3 regions of the Rhizobium sp. A37_96 genome follow, and region 3 is predicted to be linked to each of the others. Evidence: riboswitches for the same ligand, from Rfam matches in the RefSeq annotation. Region 3 holds a riboswitch; each other region holds the start of a gene.

Region 1 (10,179 bases), on a different contig from region 3:
ACGACAAGGGAGAGCTCAGCTATGTCGACTACGAGGCCTTCCTGGAAAAGGAAACGGCGGCAGCGATCCGCTGGCAGGAGGAGATCGGCCTCGACGTCCTTGTCCATGGCGAGTTCGAGCGCAACGACATGGTGCAGTATTTCGGCGAACAGCTTTCGGGCTTCGCCTTCACCAAGCTCGGTTGGGTGCAGAGCTATGGATCGCGTTGCGTGCGGCCGCCGATCATCTATGGCGATGTGGCGCGTCCGAACCCGATGACCGTCCGCTGGTGGAAATACGCGCAATCCCTGACCGACAAGCCATTGAAGGGCATGCTGACAGGGCCGGTCACCATTCTCAACTGGTCCTTCGTGCGGGACGACCTTCCGCGCGAAACCGTGTGCCGGCAGATCGCGCTCGCGATCCGTGACGAGGTCCGTGACCTTGAAGAGGCCGGCGCCGCGATGATCCAGATCGACGAGGCGGCATTGCGCGAGGGACTGCCGCTTCGACGGGCGGATTGGGCACACTATCTCGCCTGGGCGGTCGAGTGCTTCCGGATCTCGTCAAGCGACGTCTCCGATGAAACGCAGATCCATACGCATATGTGCTATTCGCAGTTCAACGACATCATGGAGGCGATCGCGGCCATGGATGCGGATGTCATCTCCATCGAGACGTCGCGGTCGCGGATGGAACTGCTCGACGCCTTCGTCGAGCGCGACTATCCGAACGAGATCGGACCGGGCGTTTATGATATCCATTCGCCGCGCATCCCCTCCATCGAGGAAATGGGGACGTTGCTCTCGCTCGCGCGCGAACGGCTGACCGACGGCCAGCTCTGGGTCAATCCGGATTGCGGTCTGAAGACCCGGAAGTGGGACGAGGTCAAGCCGGCGCTGGCGAACATGGTCGCCGCCGCCGCGAAGCTTCGGCTGGAGCTTGCGCGCAATGGCCAGCGCACGGCAAGCGTATGAGCCGGGACTTGCCATCATCGGGGGAGCCGGCCGGCGGGCCGGCTCCCAGCACACTTATCGATATCGTCTTTCCCGGCGACACCAACCATCATGGCACGCTTTTCGGCGGGGCGGGCCTTGCCCTCATGGATCGCGTCGCCTTTATCGCGGCCAGCCGTTTCGGCCGGGTGCCGTTCGTAACGGCGTCCTGCGAGAGGGTCGATTTCAGGAAGCCGGCCCGCATCGGTGAAATCGTCGAAGTGACAGCAAAGCCGATATCGGCCGGACGCCGCTCGTTGACCATCGAGGTCAGCATGACGGCCGAGACGATCGTCGGGGCCGGGCGGCATCTCTGCACGTGCGGCGTCTTTCATATGGTTGCCGTTCCGGACGAGGATCGCCCGACCGACTGGAGCCTGCCGTCGCTGCCCGACGGGATCGAGGACTGCCACCGCGACGGGGTACGGATGGTCGATATCGTCTTTGCCGATCAGTCAAACAGCGCCGGCAAGATGTTCGGCGGCGAGGCGCTCGCCTTCATGACCAAGGCCGCCTTCGTTGCCGCCTCGCGGCGCTCGCGTACCCTGACCGTGCTTGCATCTTCCGAGCGGATCGACTTCCAGCGTCCCGTTGCCATCGGGGAGATTGTCGAGGCCCTGGCGAAGGTGACGAAAATCGGAACGGCATCCATGGCCGTCGAGACCGAGCTCTGGTCAGAGGATCCCTTGTCCGGCAAGCGCCATCTGACAGCCCGCGGGACTTTCAACATGGTTGCCGTCGATTCAGACCATCGTCCAGTTGCAGTCATCCCCAGGAATCCGGAGGGGCTGCGATCATAATTATTGACCCAAAATTTACCTCGTCTACTATATATAGTGTTCGAGGTTCTTCTGATTCGCAAGAATTGGAAGCTAAGAAGGGAATCCGGTCGGCAAGCATGATGATTGCCAAGCCGGAGCTGCCCCCGCAACTGTGAGCGGTGAGCATTCGTTCGATTAAAGTCACTGGGACCATGTGTCTTGGGAAGGCGAGGCGAATGCTGTGACCCGCAAGCCAGGAGACCTGCCTCGAGCAATAGCATCCACGGGCGGGGTGTCCGGCTGGCGAGCGATGGTTCCCGCGGCATGATGGCCGTCATCGCTTCCCCGAAAACCTCGCGAAAATTACTTCGGGGTGAAGTCCATGTTCTTGAGTATCCACAGCCGCCCGCGCGAGTGACGGTCGCTTAAGCGACCGGCTGCCGACTGGGTTTGCCTCCATTTTCAATCCCGCCAAGCGGGCATCATCCGATGCCCGAATGATTTTGCATGCCTTTAACAGACACGAGGATATTCGATGAGCATCACCGTCTACAGCAAGCCCGCCTGCGTCCAATGCACCGCAACGACCCGCGCCCTCGATCGCCAGGGCATCGACTATACGATCGTCGACGTATCGACCGATACGGCCGCCTATGATTTGGTGCAGGGTCTCGGCTACCGCCAGGTCCCGGTTGTCGTCGCCGGCGAGCTGCATTGGGCCGGTTTCCGTCCTGACATGATCAGCGCGCTCGCCTGAGGAGCTGGCGATGGGCGAGATCGTCTATTTCTCCAGCCGATCGGAGAATACCCATCGCTTCGTTGGAAAGCTTGCATTGCCGGCCGCGCGCATTCCGCTCGGCGCGGGAGACGAGCTTCGTGCGACCTCGCCCTATGTCCTCATCGTTCCGACCTATTGCGGCGAGGGAGGGAAGGGGGCCGTGCCCAAGCAGGTGATCCGCTTCCTCAACGATGCGGGCAACCGTTCGAACATTCGCGGGGTCATCGCCGCGGGCAACAGCAACTTCGGCGCGACCTTCGGGATCGCCGGCGACGTCATCTCCAGCAAATGCCAGGTGCCGTATCTCTATCGGTTCGAGCTTCTGGGCACGGATGAGGATGTCGCCAATGTCAGACACGGATTGGAACGATTTTGGACACGCTAAATACTTCTTTATCGCGGGACGCGGGCGACCGGTCGACAAAGGCCGCGGAAGCGGCACTCGACTATCACGCCCTCAACGCCATGCTGAACCTCTATGACGAGCAGGGCAGGATCCAGCTCGACAAGGACCGCATGGCGGCCAAGCAGTATTTCCTTCAGCACGTCAACCAGAACACGGTCTTCTTCCACAATCTGCGCGAGAAGCTCGATTATCTGGTGACCGAAGGCTACTACGAGCAGGAAGTGCTGGACTACTATTCCTTCAACTTCGTGCGCGATCTTTTCGATCACGCCTATGCGAAGAAGTTCCGTTTCCCGACCTTCCTCGGCGCCTTCAAATATTACACCAGCTACACGCTGAAGACTTTTGACGGCAAGCGCTATCTGGAGCGCTACGAGGATCGCGTCTGCATGGTCGCAATGGCGCTGGCGCGCGGCAGCGAGCAGCTTGCCCGCGATCTGGTCGACGAAATCATCTCCGGACGCTTCCAGCCGGCGACGCCGACCTTCCTCAACGCCGGCAAGAAGCAGCGTGGCGAGCTGGTATCGTGCTTTCTGCTGCGGGTCGAAGACAATATGGAATCGATCGGCCGCGCCATCAATTCCGCCCTGCAGCTTTCCAAGCGCGGTGGCGGCGTGGCGCTGTCACTCACCAACATCCGCGAAGCCGGCGCGCCGATCAAGCATATCGAGAACCAGTCTTCCGGCATCATCCCGGTGATGAAGCTGCTGGAAGACTCCTTCTCCTATGCCAACCAACTCGGCGCGCGGCAGGGTGCGGGTGCGGTATATCTGAACGCCCACCATCCCGACATCATGCGCTTCCTCGATACCAAGCGCGAGAACGCCCACGAGAAGATCCGCATCAAGACGCTGTCGCTCGGCGTCGTCATTCCCGACATCACCTTCGAACTCGCGAAGAACAACGAGGATATGTACCTGTTCTCGCCCTACGACGTGGAGCGCGTCTATGGCGTGCCGTTTACCGAAATCTCGGTCACGGAAAAGTATCGCGAGATGGTGGCCGACAGCCGCATCCGCAAGAAGAAGATCAAGGCGCGCGAATTCTTCCAGGTGATCGCCGAAATTCAGTTCGAGAGCGGCTATCCCTACATCATGTTCGAAGACACGGTGAACCGCGCCAATCCGATTGCCGGCCGCATCACCATGAGCAACCTCTGCTCGGAAATCCTGCAGGTCAGCGAAGCCAGCGAATATGGCGACGACCTCTCCTACACGCATATGGGCAAGGATATCTCCTGCAATCTCGGCTCGCTCAATATTGCCGCCGCGATGGACAGCCCCGATTTCGGCAAGACGATCGAGATGTCGATCCGGGCGCTGACGGCGGTCTCCGACATGAGCCACATCTCGTCGGTCCCTTCGATCGAAAAGGGCAACGACGAAAGCCACGCCATCGGCCTCGGCCAGATGAACCTGCATGGCTATCTCGCCCGTGAGCGCATTTTTTACGGCTCCGAGGAAGGCGTCGATTTCACCAACATCTATTTCTACACCGTGACCTATCACGCCGTCCGCGCCTCGAACCGGCTGGCAGTCGAGCGAGGCCAGAGCTTCAAGGGCTTCGAGAACTCGAAATATGCTTCCGGCGAGTATTTCGACAAATATACCGATCAGGCATGGGTGCCCGCGACCGAACGCGTGGCTGAACTGTTCGAGAAGGCTGGCATCGCCATCCCGACGCAGGAGGATTGGGTGGAGTTGAAGCAGGCCGTCATGGAAGGCGGGCTCTATAACCAGAACCTGCAGGCCGTGCCCCCGACAGGCTCGATCTCCTACATCAACCACTCGACCTCCTCGATCCACCCGATCGTCTCCAAGATCGAGATCCGCAAGGAAGGCAAGATCGGCCGCGTCTACTATCCGGCCGCCTTCATGACCAACGACAACCTCGATTACTATCAGGACGCCTACGAGATCGGCCCGGAAAAGATCATCGATACCTATGCCGCAGCCACCCAGCATGTCGACCAGGGCCTGTCGCTGACGCTGTTCTTCCGTGACACGGCGACCACGCGCGACATCAACAAGGCGCAGATCTACGCCTGGAAGAAGGGCATCAAGACCATCTACTACATTCGCCTTCGCCAGATGGCGCTGTCCGGCACCGAGGTGCAGGGCTGCGTTTCCTGCGCCCTTTGATTTCCGGTTTGAAAAGGACATTCCCATGAACATGCAATTCAAGCCGGCAAGCCGCGTTCGCGCCATCAACTGGAACCGCATCGAGGACGACAAGGATCTTGAGGTCTGGAACCGCCTGACCGGCAATTTCTGGCTGCCGGAAAAGGTGCCGCTTTCGAACGACATCCAATCCTGGGCGACGTTGAAGCCCGAGGAGCAGCAGCTCACCATCCGCGTCTTCACCGGCCTGACGCTGCTCGATACGATCCAGAACGGCGTCGGTTCCGTGAAGCTGATGGCCGATGCCGTCACGCCCCATGAAGAAGCGGTGCTTTCGAACATCTCCTTCATGGAGGCCGTGCATGCGCGCTCCTACTCGTCGATCTTCTCGACGCTCTGCCTGACGCCCGACGTCGACGACGCCTATCGCTGGTCGGAGGAGAACGAATTCCTGCAGAAGAAGTCGGCGCTGATCATGGAGCAGTATTCCTCCGGCGATCCCTTGAAGAAGAAGGTCGCCAGCGTCTTCCTCGAGAGCTTCCTGTTCTATTCCGGCTTCTATCTGCCGATGTTCTGGTCGAGCCGCGCCAAGCTCACCAACACGGCCGACATGATCCGCCTCATTATTCGCGACGAAGCCGTGCACGGCTATTATATCGGCTACAAGTTCCAGCGCGGCCTTGAGCGGCTTTCGGAAGAGCGGCGCCAGGAAATCAAGGATTTCGCCTTCGATCTGCTGCTGGAACTCTATGACAACGAGGCCAGGTATACGGAAGCGCTCTATGACGGTGTCGGGCTGACCGAAGACGTCAAGAAGTTCCTGCACTACAACGCCAACAAGGCGCTGATGAATCTCGGCTATGAAGCGCTGTTTCCGGCCGAAGCCTGCAAGGTCAACCCGGCCATTCTTTCGGCGCTATCCCCGAATGCGGATGAAAATCATGACTTCTTCTCCGGCTCCGGCTCGTCCTATGTGATCGGCAAGGCTGTCGCGACCGAGGATGAAGACTGGAATTTTTGAGAGAGCCGCGACAGTACGACCCGCAAGGGACGTGCTGTCGCAAAGCTTGCGTCCAATGATATAGTTCCGTCCAGGAGCGGCTTGATACCGGCGTCGGCGTGGCGAATATCTTCGTTGCGCGCGCTGTCGCTGCGCGCAACGAAAGCCCGGTGTCCGGATATTTGCCTGACCGTCTCCGGTTTATTTTCGGGCATGCTTATTGCCAAATCAGAAATAGAGCCTATATTCGGCTTATCGACCATTGCTTGTGATGTCGCTTAAGAGCCGCAAGGTTCCATCGGATTTCCTCTCAACTAATCGATCTAATCCCGCAAGGTATCGCGGGAGCAACAACGATTACTAAGAAAGGAAATCGTTATGAACACTGGCACTGTAAAGTGGTTTAACGCAACCAAGGGCTTCGGCTTTATTCAGCCTGACGATGGCAGCACGGACGTTTTTGTCCATATCTCTGCGGTAGAGCGCGCTGGTCTGCGTTCACTGAACGATGGTCAGAAGATCACTTACGACATCGTGCAGGATCGCAGATCCGGCAAGAGCTCCGCCGACAATCTTCGGGCGGCTTGAATTTGTCATTCGCTCCCGCTGACCACGGATGTACTGGCAGCGAAGCAGAGTGACCGTGAGAGGTCGGGTTAGCGCCCGGCCTTTTGTTTTTTTCCGGGAGAATACCATGCAAAACCGGCGCTACCGGTCCGGCGACTCGATTCTATTGAAGCCCGGTGCTCTTGGAAATTCTCAACCGTCTGGCAGAGGCAGTATTCTTTCTTGCCTGCCGGAGGCCGATGGTGTCGCTCAGTATCGCGTGCAGTTCGAGAATGAAAATTTCGAACGCCGTATCCGGCAGGACGACATCGATTTAACGGCCTCGCCATCAGCCGCCCCGGAAACGCGCTCCATGCCGCAGGAAAAGACCGCGAGCTGGATCAATTCAAGGGCAATCAGCATTAGAAAACGGTAACGAAAGAGACGATTTTGCAGGTAGACGTCAGAGATAACAATGTTGACCAGGCGCTTCGCGTTCTGAAGAAGAAGATGCAGCGCGAAGGCTTGTTCCGGGAAATGAAAGCTCGGCGCTCTTATGAGAAGCCGTCGGAGAAGCGCGCCCGCGAGAAGGCCGATGCCATCCGCCGGAGCCGTAAACTCGCCCGCAAGCAAGCGCAGCGCGAGGGCCTTCTTCCAATGCCCAAGAAGGTCGTTCGGGCGCGATGATCGCCCGCTCAGTTCTTTTTCCCGATAGGAGATGTCATGACCGTCACGAAAGAAAAGTTTTTCAAGCCGGGTAAAGTTTCCCCTCAGGATAAGACGTTGGCGACAGATTCGGCGGCAAGGCAAATTACTGCCGCTGAAGCCGCTGACCGGGAGAAAAAGACCGAAAAGCTTCGTGCTCTTCGATTGGCCCAACCGGCTGCGGAGACGACCACGCCGCCCAAGAAAAAGCGGCAGAAGTAGAAATTACAATAATTCATTCGAATTGTTGTAGTTATCAGTAGATCTTAGTGAAAAAATCTATTTTCTGTGATTTTCTGTAGTTCTATTGTAGCTAATATGTCCTGTGACGGGAAATCTATTTAGGTTAATAGCAAAACAACCTTATTGCGAACACAAATATCTGATATATAAACTTTATCGGATTTGCTTCGTTAGCTTTGTTTCTGCGCGCAGGCGCATTTACCGATCTTCCCTCTCAAGCTCGATCGTTGATAGCACGCGCATAGCGGGCATCGTAATTCCATGCGACTGAAAGGAAATCGTCATGACTGTAGGCACCGTGAAATTCTTCAATATCAGCAAGGGTTTCGGCTTCATTGCTCCGAGCGACGGCTCTCAGGACGTATTCGTCCATATCTCGGCGGTAGAGCAGTCCGGCATGTCTTCTCTTCGGGAAGGTCAGTCGGTCTCTTTCGAGCTGGTGCAAGACGCACGCAGCGGCAAGAACGCCGCGCAGAACCTGGCATCCGCGTAATCAATAGAGCAATCGGCTCGCGTCCCCTTTGACCACGGATGTACTGGCACTGCGGATTGCGAACCTTTGGAAAGGTCGGGCAAGCCCGGCCTTTTTGTTTTGGAGAGAAATGATGTCGAAGACAAACGCAGAGAAGATCCTTCGGCGGGCGCTACGCCAAGTGAAGAACACGAGTGGCGGCGGGCATCTGGGCGGCACGAATTTCGGGCAGGCCTTTGATGCGAAGACGTCGTCGACGAAGAGTGGAAACAATAAAGCGCGCAAGCCGGAGCGCATGAAATAGCCTTAAATGAAGCGCGATAATGCGTGATCGGCATCGCCTCGTCTTTGCTTTTGCTGGACGCGTGGTCGAAGCGTCGGCGGCAAGCCCCTTTGCAAGGGCGGATGTTTCCGACAGCCGCGCCAATCGGCTTGAAACATCCCCTGCACGCTGCCTTACGCGACAAGGAGGAAACAGCTATGCACATCCAAAATCCCGTCGTCTCGTCCGGATTGGGCTTGGCGTTGGAACTGCCTGATCCGATAAAGGCAGGAATGATCGGACCTCCGGATTTGGAGGCCTCCGATGGCGCAGCCAGAGAAGCCTACGAGCGCGGAGGTGACGCCGGCATGCGCGAGATGGCAGACGGGGAAAATCCCTATCCGGAAGGAAGCGCGCTCGCGAAAACCTATGAACACGGCTATCTCGATGGACAAAAGGCGCGGCGATAGAAAATAGTCTATCTGCGCGATGGACTCCAATTACTGGCTCTTCCGAGCGTATTTCCGCTATGCTTGGAAGAGATATACTTAAGAAACCCGGAAAATCCTTGGGATTCCTATCCTGACTTATGGTATTGACAACGACCGCAGAGGTTTTCCTCCGCGATGCCGAGGAGGAAGGCGATGGGATCTGTTATCAACGTGGGATTCTCTCTTATGTGGGAGACGCCGGTTCTCATTCACAAGGGCGATTTCTGTGTCAAAGCCATAGATGGTCCCAGGGAGGCGCTTCGGTATCTGCAGCAGGACTTTGGTCAACACTCGGGCCAGTTCTACTGGAATGCAGTTTATTCCTGCAAGACGGCCCTTCGATATCGATCCGCCCCCGAAACTGCCCGCAGATATTTTATCATAGCTTGCGGCAACGCCACCGATATCGCCGTGCCCTGAAAGGGCAGGTGAGGGCCAATGAAGTCGATGATATCGTTAAATTGAATGTGCGGCAGCGGTGGTGAGGATGCGCGTGTTCATGCCGTTGTTTTTCCTGTCGAGCCTCGTCTCTCTGTGAGGGATGCAGGCATGCCCGGAACTTCGCATAGGGTAGGGTCAAGCCGGATGAGACCTTTTCACCGTGCATGTTGGCTCGTGGCAAGATAACGGGATTGCCAACAAGCGACCGACGCGATCAAAGACCCGAGTTGATTTCAAATAGCGATCCGCGCACCATCGCCGGGCATGACTCTGCGATGCAGAGCCCGTATAGAGCGTTTACTAGGTCGCGTGCGGCATATGCTGCTGACGTTATGCATTTCTGGATCGACGCACAGGCATGAAATTTCCAAGTCAGACGACCGTTCGGGTTCCCTTCAATTTCATTGTGCGATTGGTGGTGGTCTTCGTTGCCGTCGTGCTTCCGCGCCTGGCGGTTTTGGGAAGCCCCCCTTCCACGGATGAAGGGGTCTACGCATATTTTGCGCAGATCGCGCATGCGACGTTGGCCACAGGGCAGGGATTGCCCGACACCGGCGCTCTGATGCTCTATCCCCTGCTTTTGTCGTGGTCCTTTGCGCTTCCTTTCAACCATTTGATCTTTTTACGCATTCTCGACATGGCTGTTAGCTTTGCGGCCGGATGGATCCTCTATGGTGTTGTAAGAAGAGAAAGCAGAAGCGCTTTCGCCGCCGCCCTGATTTCCTTTATCTTTCTCTTCACCATGAACCAGCCGATCTTCATTCAGTCCGGCTTCAAGAACAGCTTCTTTGCGGCATATGTTCCCCTGTTTCTGGCCGTATACCTTGCCCAGGCCGAGAAGACGCGAGAGGCTCGACGTTGGTTTGCAGTCGGGGCGCTGGTCGCTCTCGCTATCTTGCTGCGAGAAACCTTCATCCCTTTTGCGGTGGTCGGAGCTCTCGCAATCCTCGTCGGCCGTGGCTGGAAAGCCTGCCTGCAAT
Region 2 (10,179 bases), on a different contig from region 3:
GCTGAAGTCCGTCCACGGCTTCATCGATCAGCTGCCGGCCGCCGCATGACGAACCCGGCCCGCTCTCTCGGCGATCACCTGCGCGAATGGCGGCAACGCCGCCGCCTGAGCCAGCTCGAATTCGCCCTCGAAGCCGATATATCGCAACGACATCTAAGCTTCATCGAGAGCGGGCGGGCGCTGCCAAGCCGCGAGATGCTGATGCATCTCGCAGAAAGGCTCGGCATACCGCTGCGCGAGCGCAACCCCATGCTTCTGGCGGCGGGTTTCGCTCCGGTCTTTCCGGAACGCAAGCTGGACGATCCGGCGCTGGCGCCGGCGCGGCGCGCCATCGATATGCTGCTGAAGGGGCACGAGCCCTTCCCGGCCCTGGCCGTCCACCGGCACTGGACGCTGGTCGCCGCCAATGCCGCCGTCGCACCGCTTCTTGCCGGGGTAACCGATGTCTCGCTGACCACCGCGCCGGTCAACGTCCTGCGGCTTAGCCTGCATCCGCAGGGGCTGGCGCCCCGGATCGCCAACCTGGCCGAATGGCGCGCGCATCTGCTGGAACGCCTGCGCCAGCAGATATCGGCAACGGGCGACCCCGTGCTGATAAAACTGCTGGAGGAATTATCGGCCTATCCCGCGCCCGCAATGCAAAAAACAGCGGGGACGGAGCGGGATTTCGCCGGAATCGCGGTGTCGCTCGAGCTTATCACCGAAGCGGGACACCTCTCCTTCCTGTCGACCACGACCGTCTTCGGAACGCCGGTCGATGTCACGCTGTCGGAGCTCGCGATCGAATCCTTTTTTCCCGCGAACCCGCAGACGGCGGAAGCGCTGAAGGCGATGCTGCCCGCCAGCTGAAAGCCGCGCCGATCAGAACTCGACGCCGGGCTGCCCTTTGATGCCCGAGCGGAAGGGATGCTTGATCAATTCCATCTCGGTGACGAGATCGGCAATCTCGATCAGCTCTTCCTTGGCGTTGCGGCCGGTCAAGACCACATGGGTCATATAGGGCTTTTCGGTCTTCAGGAATTCCAGCACCTCGTTGATGTCGAGGTAATCGTAGCGAAGCGCGATATTGATCTCGTCCAACAGCACCATCGAGTTCCGTTCGTCGCGGATCAGCTCCTTGGCCTTTTCCCAGGCAGCCGAGGCCGCCGCGACGTCGCGGGCGCGATCCTGCGTTTCCCAGGTGAAGCCCTCGCCCATGGTATGGAACTGGCAGATATCGGAGAAATGCTTCTCAATCAGGTCGCGCTCGCCGGTCCACATGGCGCCCTTGATGAACTGGACCACGGCGCTCGGCTTCCCGTGCGCGATGTGGCGGAAGATCATGCCGAAAGCGGAGGAGGATTTTCCCTTGCCCTTGCCGGTGTGGACGATGATCAGGCCCTTCTCGTCGTTCTTGGTCGCCATGATCTTGTCGCGCGCAGCCTTCTTCTTGGCCATCTTGTCGGCGTGGCGAGCATCGTCGCTCTTCGGAGGTTCCGCGCCGGTTTCGGCCAATTCGTCGCTCATTGCATTCTCCCTGATATGATCGATTTCTGTGCCAGCGGGCCGCCGCGCCAGAGGTAGAGCGCGACAAGCGGCTCATCTTCCGTTCGCATGGCATGGCGGATATTCGAAGGGTGGTGGATCACCTCGCCCGACCAGCGCGGCAGGAAAGGCTGGGCATCCTTGCTCCACAGCGAGCCGTCGCCCAGAGGGATATAGATCTCCTCGGCCTCGTGATGATGGTCCGGATAGTGCACCCCGGGACCGAGCAACAGGAAGCCGCCTGCCATGTCTTCGCTTGCGAAATGCCCTCGCGTGCCGAACAGCTCGACCCAGCCATATCTCCGCAGGAAATCGGCGCCGAAATCGGTGATGCTGTAGGTCTGGGCCCAATGCAGCGCATTCGCGGCATCGGAAAGCCTGTCGAGCAAAGCGCCTTCCGCCCCATTGCCCCGTCGATGAAGCTGCCGAAGATAGCCTGCGACAGGCAGATCGTGCGGCGCGAGCGGGCGCTCTTCCGTCGGCCAGCGAAAGCCCTGAATGAAATGCTGCAGCCCCGGATCGCTCCGCGACAGCAGATAATCCCGAAAGGCTGCCAGAAGCTCGTCGACCGCACTCATGCCGCCGTCTCCTTGCCCGTGTCCAGGCTTTCCAGATCGAACCGCGCCGAATTGCTTCTCGGCGTCCATAAATGGCAATCGACCGCCTCCAGCAGGCACTCGCGCAGATCCTGCAGCGCGGCCGGGTTCTTTTCCGCCATGAAGTCTCGCACGCGCTGGTCTACGACGAAAGCCTGGTAGACGGCCTCGAAATGATGGTTGCGGACCGCGCCGGTCGTCGCCGCAAAAGCGAAGAGATAATCCACCGTCGCAGCGATCTCGAAAGCGCCCTTGTAGCCATGGCGCATGATGCCCTCGATCCACTTGGGATTGACGACGCGCCCGCGCACGACCCGGCCGATCTCCTCTTCAAGAGAGCGGATGACAGGCTTTTCCGGTCTGGAATGGTCGTTGTGATAGATCGACGGGCGCGCGCCGCCAAGCTGCTCGGCCGCGGCCGCCATGCCGCCCTCGAACTGATAGTAGTCGTCGCTGTCGAGCAGGTCGTGCTCGCGGTTGTCCTGATTCTGCACCACCGCCTGGATCGAGCGCAACCGTTCCTCGAAGACGCCGCGCTCGGCCGTGCCCTCCTCGCCGGCCCCATAGGCATAGCTGCCCCAGACGAGATAGGCCTCGGCCAGATCCGCGCGTCGCTCCCAGCCCTTCTCGTCGATCAGCGCCTGCAGCCCGGCACCGTAAGCGCCGGGCTTGGACCCAAAGATGCGATATCCGGCTCTGCGGCTGGCGGAGGCCTTGTCGAGGCCGGCTGCCTCCAGCCGCGCGATCTCGCCACGCATGCGCGCCGCAATCGGATTGTCTGTCTCATCCTCGTCGAGCATGCCGACGGCCCGGATCGCCTTGTCGAACAGGGCGATCTGCTCGGGAAAGGCGTCACGGAAGAAACCGGAGATGCGCAGCGTGACATCGACTCGCGGCCGCCGCAGCATGGCCGGCGGGATGATTTCGTATCCGGTGACGCGGCGCGAGGTCATGTCCCATATAGGCTTGACGCCGATCAGCGCCAGCGCCTGCGCCACGTCATCGCCGCCCGTGCGCATGTTCGACGTGCCCCAAGCCGTGAGGCCGAAGGAAACGGGCCATTCGCCATGGTCCTGAACGTAGCGGCGGATCAGCAATTCGGCCGATTTCCGGCCAAGCTCATAGGCCGCCGGCGTCGGTACGGCGCGACTGTCGACCGAATAGAAATTCCGTCCCGTCGGCAAAACATCCGGCCGGCCCCGCGTCGGCGCGCCGGAGGGACCGGGGGGCACGAAACGCCCGTCAAGGCCTTTGAGCAAGGCCGCGATCTCGGCATCGCCGCAAGCAAGAATGGACGGCTGCAGCTTTGAGGCTATCTCGCCCAGAACCATGCGTGTATGTGCCCAGCCCTCGGGACAGCCTATTTCACCCGAGACCAATTGTGCAGCCAGCAATTCGATGCGTTCGACCGTATCGCCTTGCGTGCGCCAGGGCGCCTCGGCAACCTCCTGGAGGATAGAGGGTCGTGGGCCATTCCATTCGGCGGCCATATCACAGTCCAGTGGGTCGAATGGTTTGCTTTGAGAGATACCCCCCTCTGTCAGCGTTGCTGACATCTCCCCCACAAGGGGGGAGATTGGAAGGAGCATGCCGCTTCGCTCTCCCACACCTTTACCGACGGCGTCAGCGTTACGATTAGCATCCGCGGCCTCGATCTCGGTTTGATGCGGGGAGGCGCTGCGAGCCACCAATCTCCCCCCCTGTGGGGGAGATGTCGCGAGAGCGACAGAGGGGGGTACAATACTCTCCGCATGCTCACTACCCTCAAAAGCATCCTGCGCAATCGCGCGCTGCAGGCTCTGATCGCCGCCCTCGCCCAGCCCGCGCGGCACCCGCGCCAGCGCCACCGTCAAATCCGTCAGCAGCCTTCCGGAAGGTGAAACGCCGAAGATGTGCAGGCCATCGCGGATCTGCATTTCCTTGAGGTCGCAGAGATAGGCGTCGAGCTTGCGCAGTGCCTCGTCTTCCCCCTCGCCCTTGGCGATGCCGGCGTCCTGATCGAGACCGATATCGGCGACGAGGTCGAGGATCTGCTTGCGCAGCAGACGGATGCGTCGCGGATCGCCGCCGGACGCCTCGTAATATTCGTCGACCAGCGCCTCCAGATCCTTCAAGGGACCGTAGCTTTCGGCGCGTGTCAGCGGCGGCGTCAAATGATCGATGATGACGGCGCTCGTGCGGCGCTTGGCCTGCGTGCCCTCACCGGGATCGTTGACGATGAAGGGATAGAGGTTCGGCAGCGGCCCGAGAATCGCTTCCGGATAGCAGTTTTCGGAGAGCGCCAGCGCCTTGCCCGGCAGCCATTCGAGATTGCCGTGCTTGCCCATGTGGATGACCGCATGCGCATCGAAGGAGCGGCGCAGGAAGGCATAGAAGGCGAGATAGCCGTGGGGCGGGACGAGATCGGGAGAATGGTAGCTCTCCTTCGGATCGATGTTGTAGCCGCGTGCCGGCTGGATGCCGACAAGCACCGCGCCGAAACGGGCGAACGGCAGGGCGAAGGCACCGTTCAGCGCGTAAGGATCCGCCTCCGGATCGCCCCAGCGACCCGTAATCTCATCCTGAATCTGTTTTGGAAGCGACGAGAAGAAATCCTTGTAGTCGCTGAAGGAAAGCGTCTCGCGAACCACGCGGCCGTCACGGCCCGAATTTGTCGGCCCCTCCGCCAGGTGCCGCATCAGCTCATCGCCATCGGCAGGCAGGTCGGCAACACGATAGCCGCCCGCCCGCATCGCTTTCAGCACCTCGATCGTGCCGGCAGGCGTGTCGAGCCCGACGCCGTTGCCGAGGCGCCCATCGCGATTGGGATAATTCGCCACGACAAGCGCAATGCGGCGATCGCCGGGCAGCGTGTTGCGCAGCCGCGCCCAGTTGGCAGCGAGCCGCGCCGTGTAGCGCATGCGATCCTCGTGGGGTTCGCTGGCGACGATATTGGCCTCGACCCGCTCGTCGTAGCGGGCGGCCGCCTTGAAGGACACCGCGCGGGCGAGAACGCGACCATCGACCTCGGGCAATGCGACGTTCATGCCGAGATCGCGCGCCGAAAGCCCCTGCGAGGATGCCTCCCAGGCTTCCCTGGACGAGGCTGAAAAAATGGCCTGGAGAACAATGGCGTCACCCGTTTCGAGAACCGACGGCTGGCGATCCGCGCCCGGGGCCGAAACGGCAAAGCCGGTGGTATTGATGACCACGCCCGGCTTCAACCCGGTAAAGACGCTTTCGAGGATACCGACCGACACGGCATCTTTCAGACTATAGGCAAAGACCGGCAGCGGCCGCATGCCCTCGGCGATAAGCGCCTCTATCATGGCTTCGACAGGCTTTGTCTCGCCGCTCTGCACCAGCGCGCGATAGAAGGAAATCGCCACGGTCGGGGGTTCAAATCCCTCCTCCGCTACCATCTTGCCTTGGGAAATTCTCCTCCATTCCTCGACACCGATCACGCCCCGGTCCGGCCACCAGATGCCGGCCTTCATCAGGGGCACGGCGGGCATCGGCTTCTCCGCACCCGACAGCATCGCCTCGGCATAGGCAAGGAATGCACTGGAGTTGGCCTCGCCGCCTTCGATCAGATACGACCAGAGCGCATTCAGATCGTCGAGAGCGACATTGGAGAATGGCGTCAGTCCGGGATCGGGCTTCGAATCCCCCGGCAGCACCGCAATCAAGGTGCCTTGCCGGGCCGCACAGGCATGCAGCGCTTCCAGCGCATAGTGGAAGTAGCTCGCACCTCCGAGCGCCCGCACGATGATGAGCTTCGCATGCCGGGCTGTCCTGTCGACATAGCTATCGACGGACATCGGATGCTTGAGGCTCATCAGGCTCGCAAGCCGGAGGGAACGGCCGCCCTCGCCGTGGGCTGCGGCAATCGCCGCAAGCTCGGTGTCGGCGGCCGACAGAAAGAGGATGTCGCCCGCCGATTGGCCAAGATCGATCGCCTCCTCGCCATCGCTGATCGTTCCCTTCTGTGCCAGGAGGAGATGCATTAGGCTTTAGAGTATGCGGCGGCATACCCCCTTCTGTCTCGTCGTGACATCTCCCCCACGAGGGGGAAGATCATTGAGTGCCATGCCTCGCCCGGTCGGCCATCCGAAATTCCTGAAACTTCAGCAGTCAGCCATTTCGCGACAACGTAGCCACGAGCTTCCAATCTCCCCCCTTGTGGGGGAGATGTCGCCAAAGCGACAGAGGGGGGTATCGCACGGCAAAGACGCAGCATCGATCAGACCAGCGCCTCGATCGACTTGCGCACGATCGCCTCGTCCATCTCGTGCAGGCCGATGACGACCAGCCGGGTCGCCCGTGCTTCGCCCGGCGTCCAGGCGCGATCGAAATAGGTGTCGATGCGGCTGCCGACGGCCTGAAGCTGCAGGCGCATGGGCTTGCCGGGCACATCGACAAAACCCTTGAGGCGCAGGACGTCGTGTTCCGCGATCACGCCCTTCAGCGCGTCAACGAAGGCTGCCGGGTCGGCAACCGGGCCGAGCTCGACCACGAAGCTGTCGAATTCGTCGTGATCGTGCGGCGTGCCGTCTTCATGCTCGAGCTCGTGATGCGATTTGCGGTTGACGATATCGCCCTCGGTGCCGATGCCGAGGCCGAGCAGGACGGCAGCCGGCACATCGCCGTTCTTGGCTTCGATGATCGTCGGCTTGCGGGCAGTGCGCGAGGCGACTTCCGCACGGACACGACCGAGGCCGGCAACATCGATCAGGTCGGTCTTGTTGAGAACGATCAGATCGGCGCAAGTCAGCTGGTCCTCGAAAAGCTCCTCGATCGGGCTTTCGTGGTCGAGCGAATCGTCCTCGACGCGGCGAGCCTCGACGGCATCGTGATCGTCGGCGAAACGGCCGGCGGCAACGGCGGCGCTATCGACCACGGTGATGACGCCATCGACGGTGACCTGCGTGCGGATGTCAGGCCAGTTGAAAGCGGCGACCAGCGGCTGCGGCAGCGCAAGGCCGGAGGTCTCGATGACGATGTGATCCGGGCGCGCATCGCGCTCCAGAAGCTTCGTCATGGTGGGAATGAAGTCGTCGGCGACGGTGCAGCAGATGCAGCCATTGGTCAGCTCGATGATATCGTCTTCGGTGCAGTTCTCCGCGCCGCAGCCCTTGAGCACGTCGCCGTCGACGCCGAGATCGCCGAATTCGTTGATGATCAGCGCGATCTTCTTGCCACCGGCATTCTGCAGGAGGTTGCGGATCATCGTCGTCTTGCCGGCTCCCAGAAAGCCGGTGATGACGGTGGCGGGAATCTTTTCCTGGTTCATATGGATCAACCCTTCATTTTCAGCGGCAAGCCCGCTGCGATAAAATAAACTTCGGCACTCGCCGCCGCGACCATCTGGTGCAACCGGCCGGCATGGTCGCGAAATTCGCGCGCCATGCGATTGTCAGGCACGATACCGAGACCCACCTCGTTGGAGACGAGAACGAGCCGCGCTCGCGCCGTCGGCAGAAACGCGGTAAGGGCCGCAAACTCCGCGGCAATGTCGCGCTCCGCCATCATCAGATTGGTCACCCAGAGCGTCAGGCAGTCCACCAGCACGGAGCGCTCGTCGGCATCGATCGCGGCAAGCCGCGCCACGAGATCGATCGGCTCTTCATGCGTCTGCCATAGATCGCCGCGGTCGGCACGGTGCTGCGCGATGCGCTCGCGCATTTCATCGTCCCACGCCTGCCCTGTCGCCACATAGTGACGTTCGAGCCCCGTGTCCGAAACCAGGGATTCGGCAAATCTGGATTTGCCGGAACGTGCGCCGCCGAGGACGAAAACAGACCGGGAATTCGAAGAGGACATGCGTTATTTCCGCTCCCACGCGACAGCGAGGGTCGGCAGCATCGGGCTGATACCGGAAAATTGGCGTCTACACGCCGAAAACTCGTCTTGCGCCATGACAACCTCCGTGCTGGCAGCGGAACTCGCGTTCCTGGAACAGGCTCTGCGCCCGGCACGCATGGCAGGTCTCCTGGCTCGCGGATAAGGCGCCACGATCGGGGCGGACCGAAACCGGTCGCTCCCGATCGTAGCCCAGCGGGTCTTTCTCGCCTTCCCGGCAGCGCATCATGAAAAGGCGGACGATTCGTAGACTTGAGAGGCGTCCAACCCCGGTAGATCATGATGCCACACCAGTGGCTTTTCCGGCTTGAAGCTGCTCCGCCTGTTCGCCCCATGCGAACGATCGGCGGGATGGCTGTCAAACCGGACGAAAGTCCCTGACCGCTCTACAGTCGCGGGGTCGGCTGTGATGAGAACGCCCGGATTGGGTCCGCCCCTTCACATTCCCTTTTCATCCCATGCGACAGATCGCCGCTCGGGAACCATTCGTTATGCCGGCAATGATTAGGCTTTCACTTAGTTCAAGTCAATCAAGGGCATGGATGCGACGCGCACCGTCCTGATTGCGAAATCGGCTGAAAATTCCCAAAAGACCGGCGGCTTTTTTGCCGTATTTCTTTGATGTTAGGAGTTTATAGAGGGTAAGCCCTCACATTCTAGTAAAAACGTATCGTCCGCTCCCAATGTTGCAGAAATTCCAACCGCGCCGCCTCGGCGTCTTCTCGGCCTTTTTCGACCTCGGTCGATTCAGGGCATTGCTGCGCCGTGGCGAATTGGGGCTTGTGTTCGCCGGCGCGCTGGTAGGGGTAGCCTCCGGCTGCGCCGTGACCGCGATGAGCTTCGTCTCGCGCAAGCTTCACAGCGTCATCTACGGCATAACCGACTACGAGCGCCTGAGTTCGGCGGCGGTCGCGATTCCCGATAAATCGGTGGTGTTTATCGCGCCGGTCGCCGGCGGCATCATCCTCGGCATCCTGCTCTACATATTGTCGCGCACGCGCAAGAAGCCGATGGTCGACCCGATCGAAGCGAATGCGTTGCACGGCGGGCGCATGTCGCTCACGGACAGTATCCTCGTCGCGGTACAGAACCTGATCTCGAACGGGTTCGGCGCCTCGGTCGGGCTGGAGGCAGGCTATACGCAGCTTGCCGCCGGCATCGCCTCGAAATTCGGCTACAAGATGCAGATGCGCCGCGCGGACCTGCGCATGCTCGTCGGCTGCGGCGCTGCCGGCGCCATTGCCGCCGCCTTCAACGCGCCGCTCACCGGCGCCTTCTACGCGTTCGAGCTGATCATCGGCAGCTATTCCATTCTCACGCTGACGCCCGTCGTCGTCTCGGCGTTGATATCGACGATGATCGCAAGGCTGCTCGCCGGCGACGATTTCGCCATCGATATCGGCCATTTCGGTGCCATTGCGCCCGCCGACTATCTACCGGCGGTTCTGCTGGGCGCCTTCTGCGCCGGCATCGGCATCCTGATCATGCAGGGCGTCGCCTGGGTGGAGGAACTGGCGCGCAAGAGCTCGATCGCTCCCCCCTTCCGCCCCGCGCTCGGCGGCCTCGTTGTCGGAATGCTGGCGCTGATCTCGCCGCAGGTTCTGTCGGCGGGACATGGCGCGCTGCATCTCAATCTGTCGTCGGATGTGACCCTTGGGGCCTTGGTCGGGCTATTCCTTCTTAAATCGCTGGCCTCCGCGGTTTCGATCGGCTCCGGCTTCAGAGGCGGCCTGTTTTTCGCATCGCTGTTCATGGGCGCTCTGCTCGGCAAGATCTTCGCCTATTGCGCGCCCTATTTCGACCACGCGACGCTGACGCCTGTGGTCTATGCCGTGGTCGGCATGAGCTCGCTTGCCGTGGCGATCATCGGCGGCCCGCTCACCATGACGTTCCTGGCGCTGGAAATCACCGGCGACTTTCCGATCACCGCCCTGGTGCTGGCCGCCGTCATCACCTCGTCGCTCGTGGTGCGCACGACCTTCGGCTACTCCTTCGCCACATGGCGTTTCCATCTGCGCGGCGAAAGCATCCGCAGCGCCCACGACGTCGGCTGGATCCGCAGCCTCACCGTCGCCCGCATGATGCGCCCCGACGTACATACGGCAAGCATCGACATGAGCATCGAGGAGTTTCGCAAGAACTTTCCGATTGGCTCGGCCCAGCGCGTCATCCTGATCGACAAGAACGAGAAATATTCCGGAATGGTTCTCGTGCCCGA
Region 3 (10,179 bases):
GTTCCGGCGCGATTGCGACGATCGAGGCGATGTTGATGATGGAGCCGCCGCCGCGCTTCACGAAGCCCGGCACGGCAGCATAGGTGAGCCTCATGAGCGCCGTGACATTCAGCTCGACCATCTGCTGCATCTTGTCCACGTCGGCGTCAAGCAGGGGCGCCGTTCCGCCAAACCCGGCATTGTTGACGAGTGTCGTAATCGTCTCGTCGGTCTTCAACACTTGCTCGATGCGACGCAGATCGCTCGGAGAGCCCAGATCGGCGGCAATGGTTTCGACCTTCCGCCCCGTCTCGGCGCTCAGGCGATCTGCAATGGCCGAAAGACGCTCGCCATTGCGCGCAACCAGAATGAGGTCGAAACCTCGCCTGGCAAGCCGATCTGCGTAGATGGCGCCGATACCTGAAGAGGCGCCTGTTACCAATGCTGTACCTGCTGAATTCGTCATTGCCTTGATCCTTATCTCGCGGAGCAGCTCTCGTCCGTGTCGAAGACGACCATACGCTTGAAACCGGATGACCCAAATGTCATATTCACCACGTTTTAGGACACAACCCACGCCGCGAGGTCCGGTCGGCTATCGCCGTTTGACACGGGATCTCGTCCGAGAAATGCTACAGGCACCTTTTACAGCCACGAGCGTCACCATGCATTCCATCGGATTTCTCGTCTTTCCCGGTTTCCAGGTCATGGGCTTCACCGCGGTGACGGCCTTCGAAGTCGCAAATCTGGCGAGGGAAAGGGAGCTATACCGCGTAACGCTGCTTTCGGAGACCGGCGGGCTTGTGCGTTCGTCGGCAGGATTCAGCGTCGAAACGGAGGCTTTCGGCAGCGGCTCCTTCGACTCTCTCGTCATTGGCGCCGCCACGCAGATCTCGTCGATGTCGCCGGCGGTTCTCGACTATATTCGCGAAGTATCGAAATCCTGCCGGCGCGTCGTCGCACCCTGTACCGGGGCCTTCACCTTGGCCGAAACGGGCCTGCTCGATGGCCGCCGCGCGACGACGCATTGGCTTTTCGCCCGAGAGCTGCGCGATCGGTTTCCCGCGCTGAAGGTGGACGAAGACAAGATCTTCATCATCGACGGATCGATCTGGACATCGGCGGGCATGACCGCGACCATAGATCTTGCGCTCGCGATGATCGAGAAGGACCATGGCGAGGAACTGGCGCGAACCGTGGCCAGAAAACTCGTCGTCTATCATCGCCGCGCCGGTGGACAGTCTCAGTTTTCGACCCTGCTGGAACTGGAGCCGAAATCCGACCGGGTTCAGCGAGCGCTCGATTTCGCCGGGCGGAACCTGCGCAAGATCGTATCGGTCGAGGAAATGGCTGAAGCCGCAAGCCTCAGTCCTCGTCAGTTCAACCGCGTCTTTCGCAGCGAAACCGGCCAGTCGCCTGCCAAGGCGATCGAGAACATGCGGGTGGAGGCGGCGCGGTTGATGATCGAGGACGGCCGCCATTCGATGGACGAAATCGCCGTCGAAGTGGGCTTTGCCGACCGCGAACGCATGCGCCGCGCCTTCTTGCGCGTGCTCGGCCAACCGCCGCAGACGATCCGCCGCAATGTGCGCGCGTTCGGATAGACGCCAACGGTCACGGGCACTTCCCTGTGCATTCATAGATTTATGTCACAAGCCCGTGACAACCCCTGATTATGGCGATAGCGTTCAACCTTAACGCGGGGGCGTATATGAAAAAGCTTATCTCCGTCATTGCATTGACGATCCTGTCCGGCAACGCGGCTTCGGCCGCCGACTACGTGTCCTATATCGACTATCCTCAGCCGAAGGACGAAAGCCAGGAATTCTACACCGCTATCGAGATTCCGGCCGGCAGCTTCACCAAGTACGAAATCGACGCCAAGACCGGTCACATCGTTGTCGATCGCTTCCAGTCCATGCCGGTCGCCTATCCGGCGAACTACGGCTCCATCACCAGCTCGCTCGGTGGTGACGGCGATCCGCTCGATGCCATCGTCTACACGCGCGAGCCGATCGTTCCCGGCGCCATTGTCCGCGTTCGGGCAATCGGCGTCATGAAGATGATCGACGGCGGCGAGGTGGACGACAAGATCGTTGCCGTACCGACGACCAAGATCGACCCGACCTACGACGACATCAAGGAAATCTCCGATCTTCCCAAGGTCGAGCAGGACCGCCTGCAGGCATTTTTCCGTGTCTACAAGCAGCTTCCAGACGCCCGCAAGGTTGTCGAAGTTGGCGGCTTCGAGAGCGCCGAAAAGGCGCGGAACGAAGTTGCCGCCGCCATCAAGGCGTATAGCGAGAAAAAGTGAAATCGGCCGAAAGGAGCGGCCTTCGCCGCTCCTTTCGGATTGGCGGCGGGGCGCGTGACGAACGTGACTTGCTTCCTGCCGTGAGAAGCAATCTTCCCAAGGCCGGGCGTGATCGCGCCCCCTCGATCACTCGGCCTGCGGGAGGCGCCACCCTATCCATTTGCCCGATGCAGCCGTGCCGTCCTCTGCGGGCTGCTTCGGTATTGCAGCTTGATATCAGCTGAGAGATCCTGCCGATCCATCGACGTCGCCAGTGCCGCGTTTCTTTCCCTCGCCTTGCGGCGTGTTGCCAGGCCCTATGACCTGGACAACACCGAAGGCAGATCTGCCTTCATTACAGATCTGCTTGCGTCGCCTCGTTCATCTCCCGATGATGCGGTGAGATCAGGCATCAGGAGTGGCTGTATCGGCACAGCCTTGCGCTCGGCTGTATCCCGAACGGGAGATGCTCAAGCCGCTCGACAGCGGCACAATAAAGCCCGCACGAAGCGGGCTTTATTGTCTTTACTCGGCAGCGCCTGCAGTTTTCGGCTTGCGAGTGCGCTTCGGCTTTGCCGTTTCTGCAACAGCCGGCGCCGGAGCAGCTGCAGGAGCAGCCTTGGCCCGAGCAGCCTTGGGTGCCGCCTTGCTGGCAACGGATTTGGCAGCAGCCGGCTTTGCTGCGGCAGGCTTGGCCTTCGCCTTGGTCTTCGAGGCAGGTGCATCTCCCCCGGTCTTTGCCGCATTCAAAAGTGCGACGCGACGCTGGCGGTTCTGCTCGAGCGCCTGCTGGAAGCCGACGTCGTTCTCCGCGTGATAGGTGAGATCGTCGAGAAACTCTGCCACGTCCTTGACTGCTTCGACGACGACATAGCTCAATCCATGGCCGGCATTGACGGAGTCACGGCCAACCGTCACGCCGAAGCCGCCGGGGACGCGCTGGAACCAGGTGGAGCGCCACTTCTTGAAACCAGCTGAATCGCGCTCGTACTCCTCCAGATATGCCTTCTGTTCCGCTACTCGTGCACGAAACGTATCGACGACATTCCGTGCGCCAGCCTTTGGCTTATCAGCCTTCTTAGAAGACCATTTATCAAGAAAGTTTGCCATTTTTCTGTTCTCTTCGGGTTAGCGTTCCTTGCCAAGCCGTCGTTGCTTAGGAAGCGATGACGGAGCTCCTCCATAGGGATGCCCCTATAAATGTAAAGGATAGATGTATAATGGCAACACCGACTGCTATTATCGATGACGATTAGCCTTGGCGGCAGCGCCGTTTGACGCTTTTCCTGATCCCGAAGGCGCATGATTTTACGGTTCAGCAGCTCATGAAAAGATGTCTCGTCACCTTCTGAGTGGTGAGAGCCTTCTGCTTCAGATGAGACCCGTGAGCATCGCTAACCAGGACCTCCGTCCATATCTGCCCGACATCTTCGGTGGCGGCAACGGGCCGCCGTTTCCAACGCGATTTGACTTGGCTTGGAGGTTTATTGCCCTTTTGTTGCCCGGCAAACTCACGAGCATTTAGGGAAACAGTACCGTGAGCGGGAATGCATGATCCCGCTCACGGTCATCTTCATCTGAGAGCCCTTGCGTGGTCGTATGAGCTTCCGTGCCTCAAGCTGCCTTCAACAGCTCACCATGCGGATCAAGGACAAACTTCGTGGCAGCGCCCTGGTCGAAGCTTTCATAGCCTTGCGCCGCATCTTCGAGCGAGATGATCCTGGCGTTGACGATATCGGCAATCGGCAGCCTGTCATGTAGGATCGCCTGCATGAGTTGCCGGTTGTACTTCAGAACCGGCGTCTGTCCGGTGTGGAAGGATTGCGCCTTCGCCCAGCCAAGACCGAAACGCAGCGACAAGCTGCCCTGCTTGGCCGCGGCATCTGCTGCACCCGGATCTTCCGTCACATACAATCCGGGTATCCCGATCGACCCTGCTGCGCGGGTGATCTCCATCATCTGATTGAGCACGATTGCCGGCTGCTCGCCGCCGGAATGACCGCGTGCCTCGAAGCCGACGGCATCGATGGCGCTGTCCACCTCGTTGGAGCCGACGACCTGGGCAATCATGTCGCCGAGACGATCGCTCTTGGAGAGATCGATAGGCTCGAAGCCGACCTTGGCGGCGTGCGCGAGACGATCCTTGTTGAAGTCGCCGATCATAACGACAGCCGCGCCCAGGATGCGGGCGGAGGCGGCTGCCGCGAGACCGACCGGGCCTGCGCCCGCGACATAGACGGTGGAGCCCACGCCGACGCCCGCGCGGACTGCACCGTGAAAGCCGGTCGGCAGAATATCCGACAGCATGGTGAGATCGCGGATCTTGGCCATGGCCTTGTCGCGGTCAGGAAACTTCAGCAGGTTGAAATCCGCGTAGGGCACGGTGACGTAGCGCGCCTGGCCGCCGATCCAGCCGCCCATGTCGACATAGCCGTAGGCGCCGCCGGCCCGCGACGGATTCACCGTCAGGCAGACGCCAGTGTCCTGCGACTTGCAGCAACGGCAGCGGCCGCAGGCGACGTTGAACGGAACCGAGACGATATCGCCGATGTCGAGCATCTCGACATCGATGCCCTTTTCGATGACCTCTCCGGTGATCTCATGGCCGAGCACGAGGCCCGGCATGGCGGTCGTGCGGCCGCGCACCATATGCTGGTCGGAGCCGCAGATATTCGTGGAAATCACTTTCAGGATTACGCCGTGCTCGATGCGGCGGCCATCCGGCGCCTCCAGCTTCGGATCGTCGATATCGCGAACCTCGACCTTGCCGGGTCGCATGTAGACGACGCCTCTGTTCCCAGTCATGCCATCTCCTCCTTGATTGAACGCTTGAACATCCTCGCCCGGAATCCCGGGCATCTTCGGATCGGCCCGCTCCTCAACGGGCTGAACAGCAGCGAAATCGGTTCCGGCAGCCGCGACTTCAGCGGTGACCGGGCCGGCGCATGCATGACTGCTACGAAAGCTGCGAGATTGGAACCGGGCGATCTCAAGACGCCCGCATTCGCCTCTCGATCACCCGCCGTGATCAATCAAGCCTGCCGTCAAGGCTGGTTTCCGGGCTTCGGACCTGTCCGTTCGGACGCTGTCGACAACCTTCCCGGCAGTTGTGCCAGTGGCATCCGTCGATAGTATTCGGTCCGCTACCGTTGCGGGGGCAGCACCGGCCTGCGACCGGTTTCCCAATTATCCACCGGCACGCTTTGCCGATGGCACCTTGAATATGACCAGAAGATCACGGCAGGCGCCATGGCGCGCACAGGAAAACGACATCGGCGCCCTGCACGACGACATCAGGCATTTTGTCGGTATTGCCACAGGCAAGCTGTCGCACCGCGAACGGCAGGCGGAGCCTGCCGTTTGAGACGCATCACTCGGCCGCAGCACCCTTGGCTCCATCGAGCCAGACCGCCACGCCGACAGGCGCAAGCACGCGGTTGCCGATCAGAAATTCGGCATCCTGCGCTGCGGGGACAGCCGCCACCGTGCTTCCATAGTTGAAGGCGAAGTGCAGCCTCCCGCGCCGCGCAAGGCGCAGATCGCCGAGATCCGGCAGGCTGCTCACGCCGGCCCAGGCAAACGTGTCGCCCATGAGCTTCAACAGGAACTCGTCGCGCGGCAGCGTGGCGCAGTAGCGCGCGATGTCATTGCCGATGACGGCCGGTGAATCCGGCCGATAGTCTCCCTGGAACGTCGCCAGCACCGTCTCCGTAGTCCGGATCGTTTCCCGCCATGTGGAGGTCTCGTGGCTGGAATTGCCGTAGAGAACGGTCTCGGACTGGAACGGCGGCAGAGACTCGACGCGCGTGACGCGGAAATCCAGGAGGTCGCCAAGCACGCCCGGCGGCAGATCGGCGGGAATATGCATGTCGCGGGTCTTGCTGCCGCTGCGAGGCCCGAACAGCGCCTTGGCGCCGGAAGCCTTGAGGCGCGCAATGAAATCCGGATCGGGAATGACGAGATCGGGTGCCAGCACCAGCCTGTATCCTTCGAGATCGGAATGCTGGCCGATGAAATCGACGTCCACGCCGAGGCGCGACACGGCGGAATACCAGTCGAGCGCAATGGCGGAGGCGGCATAATCGCGACCCTGCGGCAAGGCGCGGGTGGCAAAGCGGGATTCATAATCGAGCAGCAACGCAACGGCGGCTTTGTCGCGCGCCTCGCCCTTCGGCAGCAGCTTCATCTCGGCAATGACCTGCGCCACTTCCTTGTAGCCCTGATCCTCTTCGCTGTTCGGCAGAAGGAGGCCTGCATGGAATTGCTCCTGCGCGAACGGCGCCTGCCGCCAGCGGAAATAGGAAACCATGTCGATACCGTGGGCATAGGCGAGCCATGTCCACAAGCGCACCATGCCATCGGCCGGAGACTGGTTGTGCGAGGCCCAGTTCACCGGTCCCGGCTGCTGCTCCATGACCCAGGCCCGGCCGCGGCCGACCGCCCGATAGAGGTCATGATTGAAGGCCGTTTGATCGGGATCGCCGACGCGCAGATAGCGCTGCTTTTCCTCGGTGCTCAGCCGGCCATTGATGAGCCCGCCCATGGGATAGACGTCCCACGATGCGATATCGATATCTTCGCCGACCTTGTAATGATCGAAGTCGGTGTTCTGCGACATGAAGTTATGCGTGACCGGCCGGCCCGGTGAGTGGCGGCGGATGATGTCGACCTGCGCCTTGTTGAAGCTCTTCACCTGATCGGACGAGAAGCGGAAATAGTCGACCAGATGCGTCGGGCTCGGCTCCTCGACCAGATTGTTGGGCAGATCCACCTCGTCGAAGCTGTTGTAGTGCATGCTCCAGAATGTGGTGCCCCAGGCGCGGTTCAGCTCCTCGATCGTGCCGTAGCGCGCGGCCAGCCACTCGCGGAAGGCGTGGAGCGCCACTCGCGAATAGCTGTGAATCGTGTCGTGGTCGCCGTACTCGTTATCGGTCTGCCAGGCATGCACGAAGGGATGCTTGCCATAGCGCTGCGCCACTGCTTCAGTGATACGCGCGGCTTCCAGACGATAGCGCTGGCTGGAGAAACAATAGTGCCGGCGCGCGCCGAACTTGCGAACGGCGCCGCGCGCGTCGACGGGCAGGATGTCCGGGTAACGATCCACCAGCCACTTGGGAGGAGCGGCCGTCGGCGTGCCGATGATGACCTTCAATCCCGCCTTGCCGAGCACCTCGACCGCGTCGTCGAACCAGTCCCATTGGAAGACGCCGGATTTCGGCTCGATATGCGACCAGGCAAATTCGCCGATGCGCACCCAGGCGAGCCCCAGCTCCACCATGCGCGCGGCATCTTCCTCCCATTTCGTCCGCGGCCATTGCTCCGGATAATAGCAGACGCCAAGTTCCAGCATGCCGGCATCCGGCCGGCTGGCATCGAAATTGTTCTGTCTGGCGAGCGGCTTGTGCACTGTCTTGTCCTTCTTCATTCAAGTCGCCGAACGTCGGGCATCACCCTTTGTCGCAGTCGAAATTTAAACGTTTATATCGCCGCCGAAATCGTCGCGACGTGATCTCTGTTCTGGATCAGGGGCTAGCGAGGAGGCAAACGAGACAAGGTCTCATCGAGCCCGTCGAGAAACCGGTCGCAATCCTCCGCGCTGAAGGGCGCCGGCGGCTTTACCTTCAACACGTTATGATGCGGCCCCTCGCTGCTGAGCAGGATGTGATGCTTGCGCTTCATCTCGGCGATCACGAAATCCAGTTCCGCGGCGGCGGGCTCCAGCGTCTCACGATCACGCACAAGCTCGACGCCGTTGAAGAGGCCATGGCCGCGCACGTCGCCGATGATCTCATGGCGCGAAGCAAGGGCGCGCACGCCATCCATCAGCCGGTCGCCGACGACGCGGCAATGATGCATCAGCCGCTCGTCGCGGATGACGTCGAGAACGGCAAGGCCGATCTCGGCGGAAACCGGGTTGCCGCCGAAGGTGTTGAAATACTCCATGCCATTGGCAAAGGCGGCCGCGATGGCCTCCGTCGTAACAACGGCGGCCATCGGGTGGCCGTTGCCGATCGGCTTGCCCATCGTGACGATGTCGGGCACCACGTCCTGCAATTCATGAGCCCACATATGGCTGCCGACGCGGCCGAATCCGACCTGCACCTCGTCGGCCAGGCAAAGGCCGCCCGCCGCCCGGACATGGGCGTAGGCTTCCCTCAGATAGTTGGCCGGGAGCGTCAGTTGGCCGCCGGTGCCGAGGATGCCCTCGCTGAAGAAGAGCGCCGGACGCCGGCCTTCCACCGCCAGGGCCGCGACCTGGTCGCGCACGTCATCGGCATATTTGCGGCCGGCATCCGCATCGCCATAGCGGAATCTGCCACGATAGAGATCGGGCATTTCAGCAACGCGCACATGCCGCGGCCGCCCTTCCCCGCCCTTGCCGGCGAACTTGTAGGGGCTGACGTCGATCAGGCTCGACAGGTGTCCGTGATAGGCGTGGTCGACCGTGATGATGTCGCGGTTGCCGGTATAGGCACGCGCCAGCCGGATCGCGAGATCGTTCGCCTCGCTGCCAGAATTGACGAAGAAGCAGACGTTGAGCGGATCGGGCAAAAGGTTCGCCAGGCGACGGGAATATTCGACGAGCGAGTCGTGCAGATAACGCGAGTTGGTGTTGAGCTTGGCGATCTGCGCCTGCGCTGCCTTCACCACCCGGGGATGGCAATGGCCGACATGGCAGACGTTGTTGACCATATCGAGCCAGCGGGTGCCTGCCTCGTCGATGAGATGGGCCCCTTCGCCGCCGACGATCTTCAGCGGCGTTGCGGAATAGGCGATACTGAGCGAACGGCCGATCCGCCGGTGACGCTCGCGCACCAGAAAATCCTTGTCCCGCGCAACGATGACCGAAGCGGGCGTGGAAAAGCCGAACACCACGCTCGGGTCGGGACTGATGGCCCGCCAGACCTGCCATTGCTCACCCACGCCGACACCGTGCATCCGCGCACCGAGGCCGAGATGGTCCGTGACGATCTGGAAGTGCAGATGTGGCGACCAGTTGCCGTTTTCAGACGCCTCGCCAAGGGTGCAGAAAGCCTCGCCCCGGGCGACAGCCTGCCCCACGGCCAGCCTGGCAACGCTCTGGCGCGAAAGATGGCCGTAGAGCGTCCAGAAGATATCTCCCTCTTCCGTGCGATGTTCGAGCAGCACCGTGGGACCGAAACCGAAATCGACCGCATCGTCGTGAATGAAGGCGACCGCACCGGCAAAGGGCGCATGAACAGGCTCACGCGCCGGGGCAAAAAGATCGATGCCGAGATGAACCGTCCGGCGCTGGCCGGCGGTTGGGGTCTCGTAGGCATCGCCCTTGTAGACGATGCGATCCTCCGCGTAGAGGCCGATGGCGAAATCGGCTCCGGCCTGGCCGACGCGCTCTTCGATCAGCCGTTCGGCCCCGGCGGCATCGAGCGTCGCCCATGCTCCGGCATCCGGTCCGGTCGCCGTCAGATCGAGCGCAAGCACCTTCGGCTTGGTCAGCGACGGCTTGAGAACTCCGGCAAAGTCATGAGCGTTTCTTTCCAGCCAGCGCTCGATGCGGGCGCTGTGCGGGATCGGCTCGAAGCCGCAGGCATCGCGGATGCGGGCAACCGCCAGCGAGCGGTTCTCCCGCTGCAGGCGCTGCAGTTCGCGCCAGACATCCTCCTGGCTGACCAGCAGATAGGTGTTTTCCGGATTGTCGCGGATCTGCTTTGCCGCCATGCACATGCTGACCGCGTAGCGCGTGCAGGTCAGATCGAAGATGAGCTCCGCCTCGATGTCGCTGATGGGATTGACCGCGTGATAGGCGCCGGCAAGGCGCGCGATCGCATCCACCGGATCATCCGCGCCGATCAGCGCATAGGCGCCGGCGACGGCGATCTCGATGACGCGCCAGGTCTCGACCATGTCGCCGAAATCGAGCAGACCGC

The links. Region 3 has a riboswitch for cobalamin ahead of fdhA (formaldehyde dehydrogenase, glutathione-independent). Riboswitches for the same ligand answer to the same signal wherever they lie in the genome.
Region 1: it holds a riboswitch for cobalamin, as region 3 does, so the genes downstream of both, nrdH (glutaredoxin-like protein NrdH) here and fdhA (formaldehyde dehydrogenase, glutathione-independent) in region 3, are expected to answer to the same signal.
Region 2: it holds a riboswitch for cobalamin, as region 3 does, so the genes downstream of both, cobU (bifunctional adenosylcobinamide kinase/adenosylcobinamide-phosphate guanylyltransferase) here and fdhA (formaldehyde dehydrogenase, glutathione-independent) in region 3, are expected to answer to the same signal.

What each region holds. Positions count from the first base shown of each region.
Region 1 covers NZ_JBNWDS010000001.1:737,798-747,976, reverse strand. The annotation lists gene metE (5-methyltetrahydropteroyltriglutamate--homocysteine S-methyltransferase) at 1-956, shown strand, start outside; gene ACQZ6J_RS03620 (acyl-CoA thioesterase) at 965-1,774, shown strand; cobalamin riboswitch at 1,801-2,019, shown strand; gene nrdH (glutaredoxin-like protein NrdH) at 2,271-2,492, shown strand; gene nrdI (class Ib ribonucleoside-diphosphate reductase assembly flavoprotein NrdI) at 2,503-2,898, shown strand; gene nrdE (class 1b ribonucleoside-diphosphate reductase subunit alpha) at 2,886-5,060, shown strand; gene nrdF (class 1b ribonucleoside-diphosphate reductase subunit beta) at 5,086-6,060, shown strand; gene ACQZ6J_RS03595 (cold-shock protein) at 6,418-6,627, shown strand; gene ACQZ6J_RS03590 (cold-shock protein) at 6,734-7,021, shown strand; gene rpsU (30S ribosomal protein S21) at 7,036-7,272, shown strand; gene ACQZ6J_RS03580 (hypothetical protein) at 7,309-7,512, shown strand; gene ACQZ6J_RS03575 (cold-shock protein) at 7,817-8,026, shown strand; gene ACQZ6J_RS03570 (hypothetical protein) at 8,136-8,309, shown strand; gene ACQZ6J_RS03565 (hypothetical protein) at 8,333-8,737, shown strand; gene ACQZ6J_RS03560 (DUF982 domain-containing protein) at 8,894-9,178, shown strand; gene ACQZ6J_RS03555 (hypothetical protein) at 9,558-10,179, shown strand, end outside.
Region 2 covers NZ_JBNWDS010000001.1:222,992-233,170, forward strand. The annotation lists gene ACQZ6J_RS01075 (nuclear transport factor 2 family protein) at 1-49, shown strand, start outside; gene ACQZ6J_RS01080 (helix-turn-helix domain-containing protein) at 46-849, shown strand; gene cobO (cob(I)yrinic acid a,c-diamide adenosyltransferase) at 862-1,506, opposite strand; gene ACQZ6J_RS01090 (dimethylsulfonioproprionate lyase family protein) at 1,503-2,102, opposite strand; gene cobN (cobaltochelatase subunit CobN) at 2,099-6,106, opposite strand; gene cobW (cobalamin biosynthesis protein CobW) at 6,343-7,392, opposite strand; gene cobU (bifunctional adenosylcobinamide kinase/adenosylcobinamide-phosphate guanylyltransferase) at 7,398-7,922, opposite strand; cobalamin riboswitch at 8,241-8,463, opposite strand; gene ACQZ6J_RS01110 (chloride channel protein) at 8,645-10,179, shown strand, end outside.
Region 3 covers NZ_JBNWDS010000005.1:311,566-321,744, reverse strand. The annotation lists gene ACQZ6J_RS17060 (SDR family NAD(P)-dependent oxidoreductase) at 1-445, opposite strand, end outside; gene ACQZ6J_RS17055 (GlxA family transcriptional regulator) at 645-1,583, shown strand; gene ACQZ6J_RS17050 (inorganic diphosphatase) at 1,691-2,293, shown strand; gene ACQZ6J_RS17045 (hypothetical protein) at 2,798-3,382, opposite strand; gene fdhA (formaldehyde dehydrogenase, glutathione-independent) at 3,887-5,077, opposite strand; cobalamin riboswitch at 5,304-5,507, opposite strand; gene ACQZ6J_RS17035 (hypothetical protein) at 5,496-5,636, shown strand; gene ACQZ6J_RS17030 (beta-galactosidase) at 5,643-7,697, opposite strand; gene ACQZ6J_RS17025 (aminotransferase class III-fold pyridoxal phosphate-dependent enzyme) at 7,802-10,179, opposite strand, start outside.